3 regions of the Fulvimarina thalattae genome follow, and region 3 is predicted to be linked to each of the others. Evidence: predicted binding sites of a transcription regulator. Region 3 holds the regulator's gene; each other region holds the start of a gene.
The links. The regulator LexA, encoded in region 3, represses DNA repair genes until DNA is damaged. The targets are predictions, from matches to a motif close to TGTTCNNNNTGTGTTCNG.
Positions count from the first base shown of each region.

Region 1: a site for LexA is predicted at 2,034-2,051, ahead of recA (recombinase RecA). Genes of this name have one in related genera too.
Region 2: a site for LexA is predicted at 1,363-1,380, ahead of parE (DNA topoisomerase IV subunit B). Genes of this name have one in related genera too.

Region 1 is NZ_JBEHWS010000009.1:46,894-50,174, reverse strand. Features, by position in the region: gene cckA (cell cycle histidine kinase CckA) at 1-1,853, shown strand, start outside; gene recA (recombinase RecA) at 2,141-3,214, shown strand.
Region 2 is NZ_JBEHWS010000004.1:161,922-165,202, forward strand. Features, by position in the region: gene ABRA89_RS07200 (glutamine synthetase beta-grasp domain-containing protein) at 1-607, opposite strand, end outside; gene ABRA89_RS07205 (DUF2735 domain-containing protein) at 995-1,186, shown strand; gene parE (DNA topoisomerase IV subunit B) at 1,484-3,281, shown strand, end outside.
Region 3 is NZ_JBEHWS010000001.1:239,333-242,613, reverse strand. Features, by position in the region: gene ABRA89_RS01125 (ComEC/Rec2 family competence protein) at 1-980, shown strand, start outside; gene lexA (transcriptional repressor LexA) at 1,000-1,716, opposite strand; gene ABRA89_RS01115 (peptide chain release factor 3) at 1,959-3,281, shown strand, end outside.

The DNA of each region.
Region 1 (3,281 bases), on a different contig from region 3:
TTTTCGCGGCCGATGCGGATCTGCGCCTCACCTATCTCAATGCGACACTGGCGACATGGCTCGATACCGATCTCGGCAATTTCGATCCGGGCACGGCCAATCTCGCCGACTATCTGCCGAAGACCATGCGCTCTCATCTTGAGACGCGAATCAAATCGCTGGTCGAGGGTGACAACCAGCTGATCGATCTCGATCTCACCACCGGCAGGGGGCGCATTCTTCCGGTCAAGCTGATTGCCCAAAAGGCACGCGAGAGGGATGGGCGTACCGGCTTGCGCGCGATCGTCCTCACGGAGACCTCCGACGAGACGACCAATTCCGAAGCTGCTGGCGCCCGGTTCAACCGCTTCTTCAACGCCGCCCCGATGGCAATCGCCGCGCTCGATGATCAATATGTGAGCCGCCGCTCCAACCCGGCATTTGAACGACTGTTCGGCGTGAACGCCGTCGAGGGTTCGGTTTCCTTCCTCGACCTCCTCAACGAGGAAAGCGCGGGCCGCCTTGCCGAATACCTCAAGGCGGCGAGCGAAGGCGAGGCGGAGATCGCTCCGATCGACGTCACGCTGAAGAGCGAGAAGCCGCGCTCGGTGCGGATTTATCTCAACGCCATTCCGGATCGCGAGTCGGGTGCCGGCGAGACGATCATCCTTTATGCTGTGGATATCACCGACCAGCGCGCGCTGGAGGAACAGTTTGCCAAGGCGCAGAAGATGCAAGCCGTTGGCAATCTTGCTGGCGGCATTGCCCACGACTTCAACAACGTTCTCACCGTCATCACCGCGTCGGTCGACTTTCTTCTGATGAACCAGAAGCCGGGCGATCCGTCGTTCCAGGATCTGCTTCTCATCAAGCAGAGCGCCAACCGCGCCGCCTCTCTGGTCCGTCAGCTTCTCGCTTATTCCCGTCGCCAGACAATGCGGCCGAAAATGCTGAACCTGACGGACGTTGTCGCCGATCTCGACCTCCTCCTGAAGCGGATCGCCGGCGACAAGACCAAGCTGGAGCGCAGGCACGCCCGCGACCTCTGGCCGGTGATGGCCGATATCGGCCAGTTCGAGCAGGTGATCACCAATCTCGTCGGCAATGCGCGTGATGCGATGCCGAATGGCGGGACGATCAAGATCGAGACCCGCAACGTCGCCGAAGGGGAGGCCTCGGCCTTCGCTTATGCCGAGATGCCCGCCGCCGACTACGTGTTGGTGGAGGTGTCCGACACCGGAACCGGTATGCCGGCCGACGTCGCCGAGCGTATCTTCGAGCCGTTCTTCACCACCAAGGAAATCGGCAAGGGCACTGGTCTCGGCCTTTCCATGGTCTACGGCATCATCAAGCAGTCGAACGGCTTCATCTACGTCGAATCGACGGAAGGCGAGGGGACGGTCTTCCGTATCTTCCTGCCGCGCTTCGTGCCCGAGCCTTCGCTGGTCGCGAGCGAAAAGCCGACTGCAGTCGACGTGAATGAGAAGGTCGACCTCTCCGGTACCGCGACGATTCTGCTTGTCGAGGACGAGGACTATGTCCGCGCCGGAAGCGTACGTGCGCTCAAGCTGAAGGGCTACGACGTCCACGAAGCCGATTCCGGGCTCGATGCGCTCGACGTGCTGGAGGACCTGGATGGCAAGGTCGATCTCGTCGTTTCCGACGTCGTCATGCCGGAGATGGACGGGCCGACGCTGCTGCGCGAGATGCGCAAGGTCCGGCCGGACATGAAGTTCATCTTCGTCTCCGGTTATGCCGAGGATGCCTTCGCGAAGAACCTGCCAGAGGGCGAGAAATTCGGTTTCCTCTCCAAACCCTTCACCCAGCGCGAGCTGGCGATGACGGTCAAGCAGATGCTGTCCAGCGACGATTGATCGCTACCCACTTCGAGAGCTGCCTTTTGAGATGCCACGCAATCGTTTGCGCTAACGCAGCAGACAACGAACTATGTTGTCTGCTGGCCCATTCCGACTACCAATAAACTCCCGTTTGCGACGCGAATTGTTCGCGTTCGCTCGGTCTGCCTTTAAGGCGGAGAACACCCGCAGGGGCATGAGAACAAATATAAAACATTCCGCTTGACGAGAACAAAAAGGGTACGTATCTCTGGCCCATGGATAGCGTTGCGTGACGCGCGCCGAATGCATTAAGGAGCGGAGACATGGCCCAAAACGCCCTCAGACTCGTCGAGGATAATTCGGTGGATAAAACCAAGGCGTTGGACGCCGCTCTCTCTCAGATCGAACGCGCCTTCGGCAAAGGTTCGATCATGAAGCTCGGGCAGAACAACCAGAGCGTCGAGGTCGAAACGGTCTCGACCGGTTCGCTCGGCCTCGACATCGCGCTTGGCATTGGTGGCCTGCCCAAAGGACGCGTCGTCGAGATCTATGGTCCGGAAAGCTCGGGTAAGACGACACTCGCTCTCCACACGATCGCCGAAGCCCAGAAAAAGGGCGGAATTTGCGCCTTTGTCGATGCGGAGCATGCGCTCGACCCGGTCTATGCCCGAAAGCTCGGCGTCGATCTCGAAAATCTTCTGGTGTCCCAGCCGGATACCGGCGAGCAGGCTCTCGAGATTACCGATACGCTTGTCCGCTCAGGCGCGATTGACGTTCTCGTGGTCGATTCGGTGGCAGCGCTTACGCCACGCGCCGAGATCGAGGGCGAAATGGGTGATTCGCTGCCGGGCATGCAGGCGCGGTTGATGAGCCAGGCGCTGCGAAAGCTGACCGGTTCGATCTCCCGCTCCAAGTGCATGGTCATCTTCATCAACCAGATCCGAATGAAGATCGGCGTCATGTTCGGCTCTCCCGAAACGACGACGGGCGGCAACGCGCTGAAATTCTATGCCTCTGTTCGCCTCGACATCCGCCGTATTGGCTCGATCAAGGATCGTGACGAGGTGACGGGCAACCAGACCAAGGTGAAGGTGGTCAAGAACAAGCTTGCGCCGCCGTTCAAGCAGGTCGAGTTCGACATCATGTATGGCGAAGGCGTCTCGAAGATGGGCGAGCTCATCGATCTCGGTGTGAAGTCGGGCATTGTCGAGAAGTCCGGGGCGTGGTTCTCTTATAACAGCCAGCGACTCGGGCAGGGACGGGAAAACGCCAAACAGTTCCTGCGGGATAATCCCGACGCCGCGCGGGAAATCGAGCAGTCGATTCGTCAAAATGCGGGCATTCTGGCGGAGAAACTGCTGGAAGACGGCACGAGCGGTCCTGCAGAAGAAGAATAATCAGCGGGTTTCGGTTCACGCTGGACCCTGGTCTCGATTTACAGCGAGACACGAGCTTTGTAGAACG
Region 2 (3,281 bases), on a different contig from region 3:
GCTGCAGCAGGTAGCGGGCCATCCACATCTCGTCGGCGGCCTTCTTGGAGCCCTTGCCGAAGATCTGGAATTCCCACTGGCCCTTGGCGACTTCCGCGTTGATACCCTCGTGGTTGATACCAGCCTCGAGGCAGAGGTCGAGATGCTCCTCGACGATCTCGCGGGCGATGTCGCCGACGGCCGAATAGCCGACACCGGTGTAGTACTTACCCTGCGGCTCCGGATAACCCTGCTCGGGGAAACCGAGCGGACGACCGTCCTTATAGAAGAAATATTCCTGCTCGAAGCCGAACCAGGCACCCTCGTCGTCGAGGATAGTCGCGCGCTTGTTCGATTCATGCGGCGTCGTGCCATCCGGCATCATGACTTCGCACATCACGAGAACGCCGTCCTTGCGGGCCGGATCGGGATAGACGGAAACGGGCTTCAACACGCAGTCGGAGCTGGAACCTTCGGCCTGTTTTGTGGACGATCCATCGAAGCCCCAGAGCGGAAGCTGTTCGAGGGTGGGGAACTCGTCGAAGCTCTTGATCTGGGTCTTGCCGCGGAGGTTCGGAACCGGAGTGTAACCGTCGAGCCAGATATATTCGAGCTTGTACTTTGTCATCGATGATCTCCTGAGAGGGGCGTTGGGAAGGAAAGCCGCCGTGCTGGGAGCGACCGGATGCGATAGCTTTCCGTCTTGCGTTCGCACGTGCAACATCCATGCCAAACCAAGAACCGCTTCGAAGCGCTCGCGTGCCGATTATCGGCAAAACATCATTCGGATTGAGGAAATCTCGGCGATCCGCATGCGGATCGATTAGCGCGCTCAAAAATTCACATTGTCGTGATAGATGGCCGCGAAAGCTCGATAGGCTAGGCTTTGTGAAACGAGCCCAATCTTCTTTGCATTTTTTTCGTGCAAAATGATCATTATATAAGCAGGATAAAGCAAAAAAATGAGCCGCTCCGGGCGGCTGAAAATATCATGACGAAATGAGGAGACAGGTTCATGACCATGGGCATCGAAACGCAGTCGGCGAGGATCTATCAGTTCCCGGTCGGCGGACGCGCCGGCTACAAGAAGCACTCCCATGCCTGGTCCGATGACCGCGCCACAAAACCATTCGAGACTGCAAATCATGTCGATTGGCGCGCGGCCTATCACGACGAGGCGATCGCCGAAGACACGGGACGAAATTGACTCCGACACGGTACGCATCTGACCCCGCGCACCTCGTCGGAAAGCACAATAAAGCTCGGCGGGGAGTGAAAATGCCAAGCCGTCGAGCCGACAAGTCCTCGCCCGCCTTCTCCGAAAGCGGTGGAAATCTTTCCGCGATCTAACATCCGGGCTTGGCTGTTGCCCTGCGGCGCTTGAAGAACAATACGTGAAAGTGTACCCCTGAGGCATGGTTGACGCCCGCCTCGACAGGACTTTTGTGCCGCTCGCCGCCTCTCATCAGGCGCGAAGCGAGTTGACTCGTGCGGGTGTCCAGGCATGAGCGACGATCTGTTCTCCGGCAATGCCGCCCGCAAAATGCCGCCTCAGCGGACCGCCAAGCCACGCAAAGCCGAGGCCGAGGCCGAACCACAGCAGTTCGGCGGCGATTATACTGCGGCGGACATCGAGGTTCTTGAGGGCCTCGAACCGGTTCGGCGCCGGCCCGGCATGTATGTCGGCGGCACGGATGCGAAAGCGCTGCACCATCTCTTCGCTGAGGTCATCGACAATTCGATGGACGAGGCGACTGCTGGGCATGCCAATTTCATTGACGTATCGCTGGACGCGGACGGCTTCTGCACAGTCAGCGACAATGGCCGCGGCATTCCGATCGATCCGCATCCACGCTTCAAGGATAAGTCCGCCCTCGAAGTCATCCTGACGACGCTGCATGCGGGCGGCAAATTCGACTCCAAGGTCTACGAAACCTCGGGCGGCCTCCACGGCGTCGGCGTATCCGTCGTCAACGCGCTGTCGGAAAAGCTCGAAGTCGAAGTCGCGCGAAATCGCAAGTTGTACCGTCAGGAATATGCGCGCGGCAAAGCTGTGACGAAGCTCGAAGCGGTCGGTGAAACCCAGAACCGCAGGGGAACGCGGGTTCGCTTCCGGCCCGATCCGCAGATTTTTGGCGAACATGCCAAGTTCGAGCCGACGCGGCTGTTCCGCATGGCGCGCTCGAAGGCCTATCTGTTTGGCGGCGTCGAGATTCGCTGGCAATGCGATCCAGCGCTTCTCGGGGAAGACAGCCCGATTCCCGCCCGCGATACGTTCCACTTCCCAGGGGGCCTCAAGGATTACCTCGACGCCTCGATCGGCAAGGACCGTATCACCTCGCAGATTTTTGCGGGGCGCACCGAGAAAGTGTCCGGACACGGCGCGGTCGAATGGGCAGTCGCGTGGACGCCGGACGACGGTTCTATCCGCTCCTACTGCAACACGATCCCGACTCCCGAAGGCGGCACGCACGAGAACGGTCTTCGCGCAGTCCTGCTGCGCGGCCTCAAGGCGTTCGCCGAACTCTCGGGTAACAAGCGGGCCTCCGTCATCACCGGTGACGACGTGATGTCGACGGCATCGGGGATGCTCTCGGTCTTTATCCGCGAGCCGGAATTCGTCGGGCAGACCAAGGATCGCCTCGCGACATCCGAAGCCCAGCGGATCGTCGAGCAGTCGATCCGCGATTCCTTCGATATCTGGCTCGCCTCGTCTCCTCAGGATGCCGCCCGACTGATCGATTGGGTACTAGACCGGGCCGACGAGCGACTTCGGCGGCGCCAGGAAAAGGAAGTCAGCCGCAAGAGCGCGACCCGAAAGCTGCGCCTTCCCGGCAAGCTCGCCGACTGCTCCCAATCCGGCGCGGCGGGGGCGGAACTTTTTATCGTCGAGGGCGACTCGGCGGGTGGGTCTGCCAAGCAGGCGCGCGATCGGAAGATTCAGGCAATTCTTCCCTTGCGCGGTAAGATCCTCAATGTCGCGAGCGCGGGCCGAGAGAAGCTTGGCGCGAACCAGCAGCTCGCGGATTTGATTCAGGCGCTCGGCTGCGGAACGGGATCGAAATATCGCGACGCAGACCTGCGCTACGAGCGCGTGATCGTCATGACTGACGCCGATGTGGACGGGGCGCACATTGCATCCCTTCTTATCACCTTCTTCTATCGGGAGATGCCTGAGCTCATTCGCGGCGGCCATCTCTATCTGGCGGTCCCGCCGCTCTATAAGCTCACGCAGGGCGGAAAGACCGCCTATGCCCGCGATGATCGCCACCGTGAACGCCTCGTCGAGAAGGAGTTCAAGG
Region 3 (3,281 bases):
CGGCGCGCGCGATCCTCATCTTCTTCGTCGGCACAGCCGCGACGGCGCTGATCGCCGGCCTGGCGACCGCGCCTTACGCGGTCTTCCACTTCCAGCGCTTTGCACCCTTCGGGCTGGTCGCCAATCTCATCGTCATGCCGCTCTTCGCACTGCTGATCATGCCGATGGCGCTTGTCGGGGTCATCCTCATGCCATTCGGGCTCGACGCCGTTGCATTCGCGATCGTCGGGCTCGGCCTCGAATTCCTCATTGCGATCGCATCCGACCTTGCAAACCGCCTGCCCGATTACGGAACGGGGCTCGTCCAGCCGGCTGCATTGCTCGTCCTGACGGCAGCGCTCCTCGCCTTCTGTCTACCGGTCGGGCGATTGCGATGGCTGGCCCTTCCGGTTCTGGCGAGCGGTCTCGCCCTCGCCGCCCAACGCGCCGGTCCACCGGAATTGCTGATCTTCGAAGACGGCAAGACCTTCGCGCTCCTCGATGGCGGATCGATTGCCTATTCGAAGGCGCGGCCCAATGGCTTCGTCTCCGATCAATGGGACCACGCCTACCGTACGGTTGAAACAGAACACCGCGGCGTTGTACCCGGCCTCGAAGACTGCGAAGCGAAGCTCTGCCGGTTTACCACGCGAAGCGGAATTTCCGTTGCCTATACGACAGACTATCGCCTGCTTGGCGAGGCCTGCGACGGCGGGGAGATCGCGTTTGTCGCACGGGCGGCCCGGACCCGGGAATGTCGTTCGGGCGCCTATCTCGTAACGCTTAGGACGCTGCGGCGGACCGGCTCACTGGCGATCTCACGCAATCCTGAGACGGGCCAGATCGAAGTCAGCCGCTCCGTTCCCGAAGATCCCGGCGATTGGAACCACCACCGCCATGCGCCCTGGCCGGAATACTGGCGTAAGCCAGAGGCAGAGGACGAGCAGCCGCCAACCAATTCGACAACCGCCGACGCATCTCCGTCGGCCGAAGCTAAGTAGCGTGCCGCTCAGCCCGAGATCAGTACCGCCGGATCAGCCCGACGAGCTTACCCTGCACACGCACCCGGTCGGCGCCGAAGATCCGCGTCTCATAGGCTGGATTTGCCGCTTCCAGCGCGATCGTGTCGCCCTTCTTGCGGAAGCGTTTGAGCGTCGCCTCCTCGTCATCGACGAGGGCCACGACGATCTCGCCGGGAATGGCGGTGTCGCCGCGGCGGATCACAACCGTATCGCCGTCGAGAATGCCCGCCTCGACCATCGAGTCGCCCTTCACCTCAAGGGCATAGTGCTCACCGCCCATGATCATGTCGGGCGGGATCGAGATCGAATGGGTGTTGTGCTGGATCGCCGAGATCGGAACACCGGCAGCAATCCGGCCCATGACCGGAATCGAGATATTTTCGTTCGCTGCGCCGTCTTCCGAACCGCCGCGCGGCTTCGCCGGCTGGCCTTTCGAACCCTCGATGACGCTTGGCTTGAAGCCGCGCTGGGCAGGCTGTTGCGGCTCCGGCCTGCGCATCGCATCCGGGAGCTTGAGGACTTCGAGAGCTCGTGCCCGATTCGGCAGCCGGCGGATGAAGCCGCGCTCTTCCAGCGCGGTGATCAGGCGATGGATGCCCGATTTCGACTTCAACTCCAGCGCGTCCTTCATTTCGTCGAAGGACGGCGGAACACCGGTCTCGTTGAGCCGAGCGTCGATAAATTTGAGAAGTTCGTGCTGCTTGCGCGTCAGCATGCGTCTCGGCGCCTCCAAAACAAATCCTGAACAAGCCTATATGTTCTTATTGTGTTCCGCAAGAGCCGAATCGGAACGAATCGGGAATCAGGAAAAGCCTCATCTGGCCTGTTTCGCAAGACGGCGGCTTGTGCGACATGCGAGTCATCGTACATTGATGCGTGATACCGCCCCACAGATGCGCCGTTTTTCTTGGCGAGAAGGGCGCTTATCGACGTTCGAGCACCTGAAGAAAGCCCGCCATGAGCAGCCTTGCCCTCGAGGCCGAAGAAAAGCCGATCCCTGCGGCTTCCGCAAAGTTCAGCTTTTCCAACCGCCGAACCTTCGCGATCATCTCGCATCCGGACGCCGGTAAGACGACGCTGACGGAAAAGCTGCTGCTCACCGGTGGCGCGATCGAGATGGCGGGCGCGGTGCGCGCCAAGGGCAACAAGGCGCGGGCGAAATCCGATTGGATGGGCATCGAGAAGGATCGCGGCATCTCGGTCACCTCCTCGGTGATGACGTTCCAGAAGGACGGCATCAACTTCAACCTCCTCGATACGCCGGGCCATAGCGACTTTTCCGAGGACACCTATCGGACACTGACTGCCGTCGACTCCGCGATCATGGTGATCGACGCGGCAAAGGGCATCGAGGGCCAGACGCGCAAGCTCTTCGAGATCTGCCGCCTGCGCGACATCCCCATCATCACCTTCGTCAACAAGATCGACCGCGAGGGCCGCGATCCGTTCGAACTCCTCGACGAGATCGAGGAGCAGCTCGCGATGGACGTCGCGCCCATGGTCTGGCCGGTGGGTCAGGGCGGGCTCTTCAAAGGCGTGTACGATCTCGCCGAACACGATTTCATCTCGGCAAAGGGCGACGGAACCAAGCATTTCGACGATGGGCTTGATGATCCGGCGCTGGAACAGGCTCTCGGAGCCGACACCTATTCCGGCTTTCGCGAGGCGGCCGAGCTCGCGGCGGAAGGCTATGCCAGTTTCGACGCCCAGAGCTATCGTGACGGCCATCTGACGCCGGTGGTCTTCGGCTCCGCGCTCGAAAACTTCGCCGTCGACCGGCTGATGGACCTCATCGCCGCCCATGCGCCCGAGCCGCGGCCGCAGCCCTCCGACAAGGGTCCGATCGATCCATCGGGTGAAAAGGTCTCCGGCTTCGTGTTCAAGGTGCAGGCGAACATGGACCCCAAGCACCGGGACCGCGTCGCCTTCGTTCGGTTCTGCTCGGGCCATTTCAAGCGCGGCATGAAGCTCGACCATGTGCGCTCGGGCAAGGCGATCGCAGTGTCGAATCCGATCTATTTCGTGGCGCAGGAGCGCTCGCTTACCGAGGAAGCCTATGCCGGCGACGTGATCGGTATTCCGAACCACGGCACCCTCCAGGTGGGCGACACGCTGACCGAGGGAGAGACCTTCCGCTTCACCGGCCTTCCCGCCTTCGCGCCGGAAGTGCTGCGCCGCGTGCGCCTCGAAGATACGATGAAAATGAAGCAGCTGCGCCGGGGGCTCGAAGACCTTGCGCAGGAGGGCCTCGTCCAGGTGTTCCGACCGACCATCGGATCG